One region of the Pseudarthrobacter sp. NIBRBAC000502772 genome, then DNA from elsewhere that is predicted to be linked to it. Evidence: riboswitches for the same ligand, from Rfam matches in the RefSeq annotation. Region 1 holds a riboswitch; each other region holds the start of a gene.

Region 1 (3,264 bases):
GTTAGCCTGTGGCGCATGGACTGGAAACTTGAACTCGTTTTTGTGCCCGTATCCGACGTGGACCGGGCCAAGGATTTCTACGTCAACAAAGTCGGATTCAACCCGGATTTCGACGAGCGGCCCATGGATGGCATTCGCTTCGTCCAGCTGACCCCGCCGGGATCCGCCTGCTCCATTTGTATTGGCGAGGGCCTCAATGACGCCCCTCCGGGCACAGCCCCAAGCCTGCAGATGGTGGTCAGCGACATCCAGGCTGCCCACGACCACCTCAAGGGCAACGGTGTGGAGGTCAGCGACATCGACATCCAGGACTGGGGGCACTTCGTCTACTTCGCGGATCCCGACGGAAACAAGTGGGCGGTGCAGTACATCCCGGGCCGTGACGCCTGAGGGCGGCGCCCGGGTCGCGACGCCTGAGCCGGTAACGCCTAAGGCAAAATAGGCAGCATGAACATCCCCACACCTACCGCCACACGAGCACCTGCCGCCGCACGAACACTGACCTGCCGGGCCGTCCTTTTCGATATGGACGGCACACTGGTGGACTCCACGGCAGTAGTGGAGGAGGTCTGGGGAGAATTCGCGGCCCGGTACGGCCTGGACATCGCCGAAATCCTGCGCACTTCGCACGGCGTCCAGGCTGCCGATACCGTGCGCCGTTTCGCGCCGGCGGGAGCGGACGTCGCGGCCCTCACCGAGGAACTGGGTGCGATGGAACGGGTGCGGACGGCCGGTATCATCGCGTTGCCGGGGGCTGCCGACCTGCTTCGCAGCCTCCCGGCCCAGGCAGTGGCGCTGGTGACTTCAGCGGACAGGACCCTGGCAGACATCCGCATGGACGCTGCCGGGCTGGACATGCCGGCCACGGCCGTGACGGCGGACCTGGTCACACGGGGCAAGCCGCACCCGGAAGGCTATCTGATGGCCGCCGGGCTGCTGGGCGTGAAACCGGATGACGCCGTGGTGTTCGAGGATGCGCCCGCCGGAATCGCGGCAGGCGTTGCTGCGGGTATCCGGACGGTGGCCGTGGGTCCGAATGCGGGCGAATTGCCAGCAGGCGTGCTGCATATCGCGGATTACCGTGCCGTGACGGCCTCCGTGGAAACGGACGCCGCGGGACGGCAGCTCATTTCTTTCCGGCTTTGACTCTTTCCGGCTTTGACGCCGGCGGATCACTTTCGTGATCCGCCGGCGCAGCTCAGCGACGCCGGCCGCCGGCGCCGCTCGGTCGGCCTAGTACCAGTTGTGCGACAGGTGGAAGTTCAGCGCCCCGCACGGTGACTGGTAGCGCTCCTGGATGTAGTTCAGGCCCCAGTTGATCTGCGTGCGGTAGTTGGTGATGTAGTCCGCGCCGGCGCTAGCCATCTTCTCAGCAGGCAATGACTGGACGATGCCGTACGCGCCGCTGCTGGCGTTGGTGGCCGTGGTGGTCCAGTCGGATTCCTTGGTCCACAGCGTCTGCAGGCACTGCATCTGGTCAGCGGACCAGCCGTACGTCGCCAGCTGGCCGGCAGCGTAGGCCTGCGCTCCTGCGGGGTCGTTGACTGCCACAACAGGCGCGGGCGCAGGTTCCGGGGCCGGAGCCGGAGCGGGCTCCGGGACCGGGGCAGGTGCCGGTTCGGCGGCCTGGGGCGCGACGTTGATCTCGGCCGGCGCAGCTTCCGGGGAGGCCGGGGGCTGGATCTCGGCTGTCTCGAAGCTCAGCTTCGACTGGGCGCTGGCTTGTTCGGCGGCCTGGTCCGCGCTGGCCGCAAGCGACGCAGACTCGGAAGCGTGTGCCGCGGCGCTGACGCCGACCAGCAGGGCGCACGCCGTCGCGAACACCGCGACGCGCTGGCCCACGGAGGGAATCCGCGCGGCCTTGGACAATGGGGACATAGCTGCACCGAAGCGCGTCTGCTTGCGGTGGCTGTGGGACTTTGTGTCGCCCTGCGGGCGCGTTTGTACCTTGAATTCAGACATGATGGATCGCCTCTCACACCTGCGGAGTTAGCTGTCGGGTTCGGATGAGGGCATCCGGCCACACGGCACAATCACGTGTTGGCTTAACCCCAAAGGGCACTTGGTGCCCGGGACGGTGGGTCCCCCGCCTCTGCCTCTGAAAACGGAATCCGGGAAGCGGCAGAGCTTGGCGTCATCCGGATATGCGGCCCAAACGGGAACCACACGTCATCGACGCTACAGGAGCTGGAACCTTAAGTCACATTTTGGTAACGGGAATCACGGCGATGGTGTGTCGCCTTGCTGCGCTCGGGCGTCAGTGGGTTGCGCCAGCGCGCCGGCAGGGAAGAGCAATGCGAACTCCGTCCGTCCGGCCCGTGATGTCACTTCCACGCTCCCGCCATGGGCCTCCATGATCGACTGGACAATGGCCAGGCCCAAGCCACTTGTGCCTTCGGACGCCCCGGCGCCCGAGGCCGGCGCCGTACCCTTGCGCGCCGCGTCTGCGCGGGCAAACCGGGAGAAAACGTGGTCAACGAACTCCGCAGGGATGCCCCCGCCGTCGTCCGTTACCGTCACCGCTGCGCCGCCATTGGCAGACTTCGTGACAGCGGTGACCACGGTGGTTCCCGGCGGCGTGTGCTTGCGCGCATTGGATAGCAGGTTGACAAGCACCTGACGCAGTTGGGATGCATCACCCGTGACGGCGAGCGGCTCGTCAGGCAGTTCAAGGCGCCATTGGTGGTCCGGGGCGATGACCTTCTCGTCACTGACGGTTTCGATCACGAGTTGTGTGAGGTCAACTTCGCTGAGCTTCAGGGGCTGGCCCTCATCGAGCCGGGCGAGCAGGAGCAGATCCTCCACCAGGGTGGTCATGCGTTCGGACTGGCTTTGGACCCGGGCCAGGGATTTCCGGCCGTCCGGCGTGAAGTCCTCGGTCATCCGCATCAGCTCCGTGTACCCGCGGATGGCGGTCAGCGGGGTGCGCAGCTCATGGGAAGCGTCGGCAACGAACTGCCGCACCTTGGTCTCGCTCCGCTGCCGCGCCTCGAGGGCACTGGCGACGTTGTCCAGCATCAGGTTCAGGGCGTGCCCTACGCTGCCCACTTCGGTTCCGGGGTTGGAGTTCGACGGCGGGACGCGCACCGCGAGTGCCACCTCGCCCGCGTCCAGCCGGAGCCGGGCCACCCGGGTTGCCACCTCGGAAAGCTGCTCCAGCGGCTTCATGGTGCGCCGGATCAGCACGGTTCCTGCCAGTCCGATCAGCGCCAGGCCGCCCAAGGAGACAAACACAAAGGTCCACACCAGCGATGCCAGCGTGCT
Region 2 (3,264 bases), 2.0 Mb from region 1:
CGACGACGTCGCGTCGTCCCTGGTGGACGGCGTGCTGGCGCTGCTCCAGGAAGGCCAGGTGGATTACACCTCCTTCTTCCGGAGCCTCGGCTCGGCGGCCCGCGGTACGCCGGAAACTGCGCGGTCCATGTTTGCGAACCCCGAAGCCTTCGACGCCTGGGCCGCGCGGTGGCTGGCCCTGGCGCCGGACGCGGACCTGATGGACCGGGTCAACCCCGTCTACATCCCCAGGAACCACCTGGTTGAAGAGGCTCTGGACTCGGCTATCGCCGGCGACCTGGACCCATTCAACCGGTTGGTGGACGTCCTGGCCGATCCGTACACGCAGCGCCCCGGGCTGGAACGCTACGCCGGCCCCGCCCCTGAAGACTTCGGGAGCTATCGGACCTTCTGCGGGACCTGAGAGAACACCAGGGATGGACGACGGCGGCGCGGGGCTGGGTGCCGCCCGCCGCCGTCGAGCATGGTCGGATCACGCTACGCGGACGAAGGACGCTCCGGCGAGCCAGCTGATGGAGTGCACTTCGGTTTTGTAACCGTCCACCCCGCCACTGACAACCTGGCCGTTGCCGGCGTAGACGCCCACATGGCCGGCCGTGATGACCAGGTCCCCTGCGGCCGGTGTGCCCACCACCGGGCCGTACTGGAAGAACTGGCCGGGAGCCAGGTCACCCACGCTTTTACCCACCGAGCGCAGCGCCTTCTCCACCATGGCGGTGCAGTCCTGCTGGATGCCGAGCTGGGAGTTGGCGGAAGCCAGGATGGCCGCGCCGAGCGAGCCGGCCGGAGCCTGTGCCGCCGGTGCGGACGTTGAGGCCAGCCTTATGCCGGTGTTGGTGGGGGAGGCCGGCGCCGGTGCGGGAGACGCTGCGGGAGCCGGTGCGGTGTAGCCGGCACCAGGGATCAGGATCTGGTCGCCGGGGTAGATGATGCTGGTCAGCGAGAGTCCGTTGGCGGCAAGGACGTCGTTGAGCGGGACGCCGTTGGCGGCGGAAATCTGGCCCAGCGTGTCACCCGAAACGACGGTGTGGACGTTGGCCGCGGCGGGGGCTGCTGCAGCGGAAGTCGAAGCAACAGCGGCCGGAGCCGCTGCCGCCGCACTGGTCTGGACCTGAGTGTTGGCAGTCCCGGAGTTGTCCGGGCCGTGGACGCCGGCCTGAGCCGGGACGCCAATGCTGAACAGCAGGCCGGATGCAGCAACAGCCACCAGGGCCGGCCGGCCAAACGTCAGAGGGTGTGTTTTGGCCGCAGTGGCCAGGCCAATGAGGACGGTAGAGCGGGCAGGAACCGCACGAAGGCGTGCGGCAGCGGAATTCTTGGACACGGTTGATCGCCTCTCCCATGCCTGCGGGGTGAGCTGTCGGGTTCGGGTCGGAGATACCCGGCCGGTAGCGCCGCCGCACGGGACGGGGCGATACCGACTTAACCCCAAGGCTTCGAAAAGCCGTGGAAACGTGGTTCCCCCGTCCCTGCCAGCTGGAAAGCGACTGGATCCCGGTCAGCGGCAGGGCTCGGCATACTGGCGGGAATGTCCCGGCTTGAGCCGGGCCACCGTTTGACCATAACTTCCAGTTATCGGCAATGTCACATTCCGGTAACGGAATGTAGGCGTGAAATCCACCCGCGCTTCATCTCGGATTCCCTCCCTCCTCGGTAACGATGTTGCAGGTCAGGCCCCGTAATCCGTATATGCCCGGTAAGCTCACCAACTATGTCCCGGATTGTTCAAAAAATGCGGCTGCCCGCCCTCGCCGGCCTGCTGGCGGTCGCCCTGGTGGGGTCGGCTGCGCTGCTTCCCTCGCATGCCGACGACGACGCGCCGCCCGGCGGGTATCCCTCGTGGCAAGACGTGCAGAACGCCAAGAAAAGCGAGGCCGGCAAAGCGGCAGAAGTCACCAGGATCAACGGGCTGCTGGGCGGACTCCAGGCTGAAGCAGAGGCGCTGGGCAATGCGGCCGTAACGTCCGCCGCGGAGTACGCCAAGGCCGAAGCGGCACTTCAGGCCGCCACTTCCACTGTGGACGCACTCACGGCCCAGACGGCACGCGCCGCGGCCGAACTGGGACAATACAAGAAGGAAATCGGTGCTCTGGCGGCCCAATCGTACAAGACCGGTGGAACCAACATGGGTTTCTTCGTTGCCCTCGACGCCGTGCAGAACAACAGCATCCACGGCCTGAATATCGTCCAGATCGTCAGCGATAAGACTGCGGCCCTGGTCAACAAATCTGCAGGCGCCGAACGCATTTCCCGTGCCCTGGCCGATCAGGAGCAGGCGGCCAGGGCCGAGCGCGAGCGCCTGTCCGGCGAGGCCAGAACCAAGCTCGACGCCGCCCAATCCGCCCAGCAGGCCATGTCCCGGCAGATCGCGGAGCAGCAGGAGCACGGCCAGGAACTGACCGCGCAGCTGGCCTCCCTCAAAGGGACCACGGCTGCGGTGGAGGGGGAGTTCCGGCAGGGCCAGGTGGCATTGGCCGCGTATGAAACGGCGCAGGCCGCCAAGCGGGCCGCGGCGCAGGACCAGGCACGCCAACAGGCGGAGGCGGCAGCCAAGGCGGCGGCCCTTGCCGCTGCGCAGAAACCGGTTCCGGCCCCACCTGCTTTACCCGGCGTGCCCGCCCCGCCTCCAGTCCCGAGCCCGACGCCGGTCCCGCCGCCCGCCGTCGTCGTGCCTTCCGTTCCGGGAGGCGCTGTCAACGACCCCGCGGGCGCCAAGAACTACGCGGCCGGGCAGCTCGGCGCCTACGGCTGGGGCCAGGACCAGTTTCCGTGCCTGGCGTCGCTGTGGACCAAGGAGTCGAACTGGCTGACCACCGCCACCAACCCGTACTCGGGCGCATACGGGATCGCCCAGTCGCTGCCGGCCAGCAAGTATGCCAGCGCCGGCAGCGACTGGCTCACGAGCTACCGGACCCAGGTCAATTGGGGCCTGTCCTATATCGCTGACCGCTACGGGTCACCGTGCGGCGCGTGGAACCATTCCGTGGCCAACAACTGGTACTGACCTGCGGGGGACGGCAGCCGCGTCACGTTCCCGGTGCCTTGGCGAATACCGCGGCGCTGAGGAATTCAATGCCGACGAAGGCTTCGTCGCCGTCCACCCAGGCGTCATGTCCGGGCGGAATGGTGTAGGAGTCGCCGGCGCTGATGCTGATCCGGGTGCCGTTGGTGGTCTCGACGTTGAGTGCCCCGGAAACGCAGTATCCGACGTGGTTGTTCTGGCAGGACTCGGTCTGGACCACCGGCTTGATGCAGTCCGACCAG
Region 3 (3,264 bases), 180 kb from region 1:
TGATGGAGGAGGCGTCCAGGAACGGGGCCTTGTTGGTGGCTGAGGCGAATTTGGAGCCGAACTCGCCGAAGGACAGGTGCTGGGCCTTCTTTTCCACCAGGCCGAAGCTGGCGACGTCCCAGAAAGCGGTGGAGCCGCCGACGCCGAGGACCACTTCGTAGCCTTCGGGGGCGCGGAAGAACTGGCTGAGGCCTTCACGGACGGAGCCCACGAGGTTCTTGACCGGAGCCTGGCGGTGGGAGGTGCCCAGGATGGTCTTGGACGCCGCTGAGAGCGCTTCGAGCTGCTCCGGCCTGACCTTGGAGGGTCCTGCGCCGAACCGTCCATCCTTTGGCAGGAGGTCGGCGGGAATAGTGATGCTGGTTTCGCTCACGGGGGCTCCAATTTCGGCATGGACGTGGCTCACGTCCGGGCGGTGGGGTGGCCGGTAGTCGGCGGTGACTGCATAAGGACCTCCCTTATTCTGCCTGAACCCTCGATTGGGCGGGGAACCGGGGCCGTCATAGTCCGGCCAATGAGACTCTTTGTCTCCGCCCGGGCATTATCCAGACAAATTCAAAATAGGCTAAGCTTTTTAGCGGACCTCGCCGCTGAGCGGGACGCGATACGGTGGGACAACGCAAGGTACTGCGCTCGAGGAGCTGAGCTGGATGACGGATCTGATCGATACTACGGAGATGTATCTTCGGACCATTTTGGAGCTTGAAGAAGAGAACATCGTTGCTCTTCGCGCACGCATCGCCGAACGGCTGCGGCATTCCGGACCCACGGTGTCCCAAACCATCGGCCGGATGGAACGCGACGGACTGGTCGTGGTCTCCGGAGACCGCCACCTGGAGCTCACGGAAGCCGGGCGGAAACGCGCTACGGAAGTGATGCGCAAGCACAGGCTCGCGGAACGGCTCCTGGCGGATGTGATTGGCCTGGACTGGGCCTATGTCCACGATGAAGCGTGCCGCTGGGAGCATGTGATGAGCGAACGTGTAGAGCAGCGCATCTACGAATTGCTCAACCACCCCACCGAGTCTCCGTACGGCAACCCCATCCCCGGGCTGGCCGCCCTGGGCGGGCCGGCGCCCGCGCTCCCAGACGCCGGTGTGATTAATCTCCTGGATGCGATGCAGGGCTACGGGCCAGCGTCGAACGTGACAGTCAGCCGGCTGGCTGAGCCCATCCAGGTGGAACCTGAGCTGCTGGTCCAGTTGGATGAAGGCGGGATCAGGCCCGGTGCCACGGTGTCCCTGGAGCGCGTAGGGGAGTACATTTCGGTGCGCGTTCCGGGAATCGAAGGGGCGCTCGAGCTGCCCCCGGAAGTGGCATCCCACGTCTTCGTTTCCGTCAGCTGACGGGAAGGCGGTCCGCCGTGTGGGGCCGTTCCATAGCGCAGCGACGCAAGGTTCCGCAAAGGTAACGGAATTGTTACTGTCCAAGTTAATCACCTATAGTTGAAACTCAGCGTCGATACAAAAGCGTTACCTGATCCGGAGCCGAGCTCTGCCAGCGGATCAGGTGCATCAGTCACCAACTGGCAGAGGCGGGGGAACCACAACCGGCAGTCGTAAGACTGCCTTGGGGTTAAGTCCGTCAGCAGCAAGCCTCTTCCAGCGAAGGATCCTCACGGGATATCTCTGCGCCAAAGTGCTTGTCACGGCGGACCGGGTCTTTGAACTCTCTGACCCGAATCCGACAGCTAACTTCGCAGGCTACCCAGAGAGGAACATTCTTGACCACGCAATACTCCAGGGGCCGCCGTCGCGCGGTGGGTCCCGCCTCGGCGCCCAGAGTGGCCGAGGATTTCAGCGCGGAGAGGCCCCGCGACCCACAGCGGGAAGCCCGCCGCCGCCGGGGACCCTTCCGGCAGATGACGGATTTCGCCGCCGCCAGTGGCCTCGGCCAGAAGGCCGGCATCGCCTTGGCAGCAACAGGCCTTGCTCTCACTGTGACGGTTCCTGTGACCGGCCCCGTGATGGCCACTCCGGCACCCGGCCAGGCTGCATTAGCCGTTTCCGCTGCTCCGCAGCCCGAAGTGACCGCCGAAGCCGCCGCCCAAATTGATTTCAGCCGCTCGTCCGTGGTGACCCAGGGTGATCCCGACGGCAAGCTGAAGCAGCTGTTGAGCGCCCAGTCCGCGGGATCCATTACCCGCGCCGCCTCTGCCGGAAGCCTTGGCTCGCCGCTGGCCCAGCTGGTTACGGCCTCACCCTTCGGGTTCCGGGTCAGTCCCATCACCGGCGGCTCCGGCGACTTCCACCGCGGCCAGGACTACGTGGCACAGTGCGGAACCTCCGTCATGGCCGCTGCCAGCGGCACCGTGACCTTCGTTGGCTGGCACCAGTACGGCGGTGGCAACCGCGTGGTGGTGGATCACGGCAATGGCCTTGAAACCACCTACAACCACCTCTCCTCCGCCAGCGTCAAGGTAGGCCAGACGGTCAGCCGCGGCGACGTGGTTGCCCTCAGCGGCACCACGGGCGCGTCTACGGGCTGCCACCTCCACTTCGAGGTTCAGATCAATGGCGAAGTCGTCGACCCCACCGGCTGGCTCTGACCCAAATGATGGCCAACTCTCGAATCGTAGCAACATGCCGTGACCTGAATGTGACATTGGCTCGGAACTCCTGTAACGTCTAAAGCGCGTCAACTTTTCCGAAGTTGACGTTCTTGAGTGGATTGCCTAGCTCTGCCACCGCTCAAGGTCCGTTCGCATGACATCGTCTGGCAGGGGCGGGGGAACCAATTTTGGTCTTCGATTCTGAAGGCCTTGGGGTTAAGTCGCAAAGCTTCCACTGTGAAGCAGCGCGGCCGGGTGACTCCCATCCGAATCCGACAGCTCACCTCGCAGGCATTGGGAGAGGCTACCTTCGTGTCTTCACGCCATACTTCTGCGCGTCACCGCGCACAACCGGTTCGCACTAACCCCTTGGGCTCCGTGTCCAAGGCCGTCAGTGCCAATGCCGGGACCGTAGGTCGCCAGGCTGCTGTTATCGCAGCTGCATCAGGTCTGATCCTGAGCATGGGGCTTCCGGCCAACGCCGCGGATTCCACCGCCGGCGTTTCCGCCTCTACCGAGTCCGGTTCTGCGCAGACGGCACTTGCCGTCACTGCCGCGCCCACGGCTACCGTTTCCTTCGAACGCCCCGTCATCAAGACGACGCCGGCGCCGAAGGTTGAGAGGGTCCGCGCGCAGTCCACGGCTTCCGAAACCGGGGCTCAGGGTGCTGCCGCAACCGAGGCCGCGGCCTCCAAGCTCGCTGACACTGTCTC

Evidence for each region. A riboswitch is a leader RNA that binds a small molecule or an ion and turns the genes downstream of it on or off. The one in region 1 is predicted to bind cyclic di-AMP.
Region 2: linked by a shared signal. The riboswitch ahead of NIBR502772_RS14780 (LysM peptidoglycan-binding domain-containing protein) and the one ahead of NIBR502772_RS05630 (hypothetical protein) in region 1 are both predicted to bind cyclic di-AMP.
Region 3: linked by a shared signal. The riboswitch ahead of NIBR502772_RS06585 (M23 family metallopeptidase) and the one ahead of NIBR502772_RS05630 (hypothetical protein) in region 1 are both predicted to bind cyclic di-AMP.

What each region holds. Positions count from the first base shown of each region.
Region 1 covers NZ_CP041188.1:1,191,020-1,194,283, forward strand. Annotated here, with positions in the region: gene NIBR502772_RS05620 (VOC family protein) at 16-390, shown strand; gene NIBR502772_RS05625 (HAD-IA family hydrolase) at 448-1,146, shown strand; gene NIBR502772_RS05630 (hypothetical protein) at 1,234-1,962, opposite strand; cyclic di-AMP (ydaO/yuaA leader) riboswitch at 1,968-2,144, opposite strand; gene NIBR502772_RS05635 (cell wall metabolism sensor histidine kinase WalK) at 2,221-3,264, opposite strand, start outside.
Region 2 covers NZ_CP041188.1:3,204,292-3,207,555, reverse strand. Annotated here, with positions in the region: gene NIBR502772_RS14785 (YdiU family protein) at 1-403, shown strand, start outside; gene NIBR502772_RS14780 (LysM peptidoglycan-binding domain-containing protein) at 473-1,324, opposite strand; cyclic di-AMP (ydaO/yuaA leader) riboswitch at 1,328-1,499, opposite strand; gene NIBR502772_RS14775 (lytic transglycosylase domain-containing protein) at 1,733-3,004, shown strand; gene NIBR502772_RS14770 (cupin domain-containing protein) at 3,027-3,264, opposite strand, start outside.
Region 3 covers NZ_CP041188.1:1,374,595-1,377,858, forward strand. Annotated here, with positions in the region: gene serC (phosphoserine transaminase) at 1-373, opposite strand, end outside; gene NIBR502772_RS06580 (metal-dependent transcriptional regulator) at 651-1,346, shown strand; cyclic di-AMP (ydaO/yuaA leader) riboswitch at 1,476-1,720, shown strand; gene NIBR502772_RS06585 (M23 family metallopeptidase) at 1,724-2,548, shown strand; cyclic di-AMP (ydaO/yuaA leader) riboswitch at 2,697-2,859, shown strand; gene NIBR502772_RS06590 (C40 family peptidase) at 2,930-3,264, shown strand, end outside.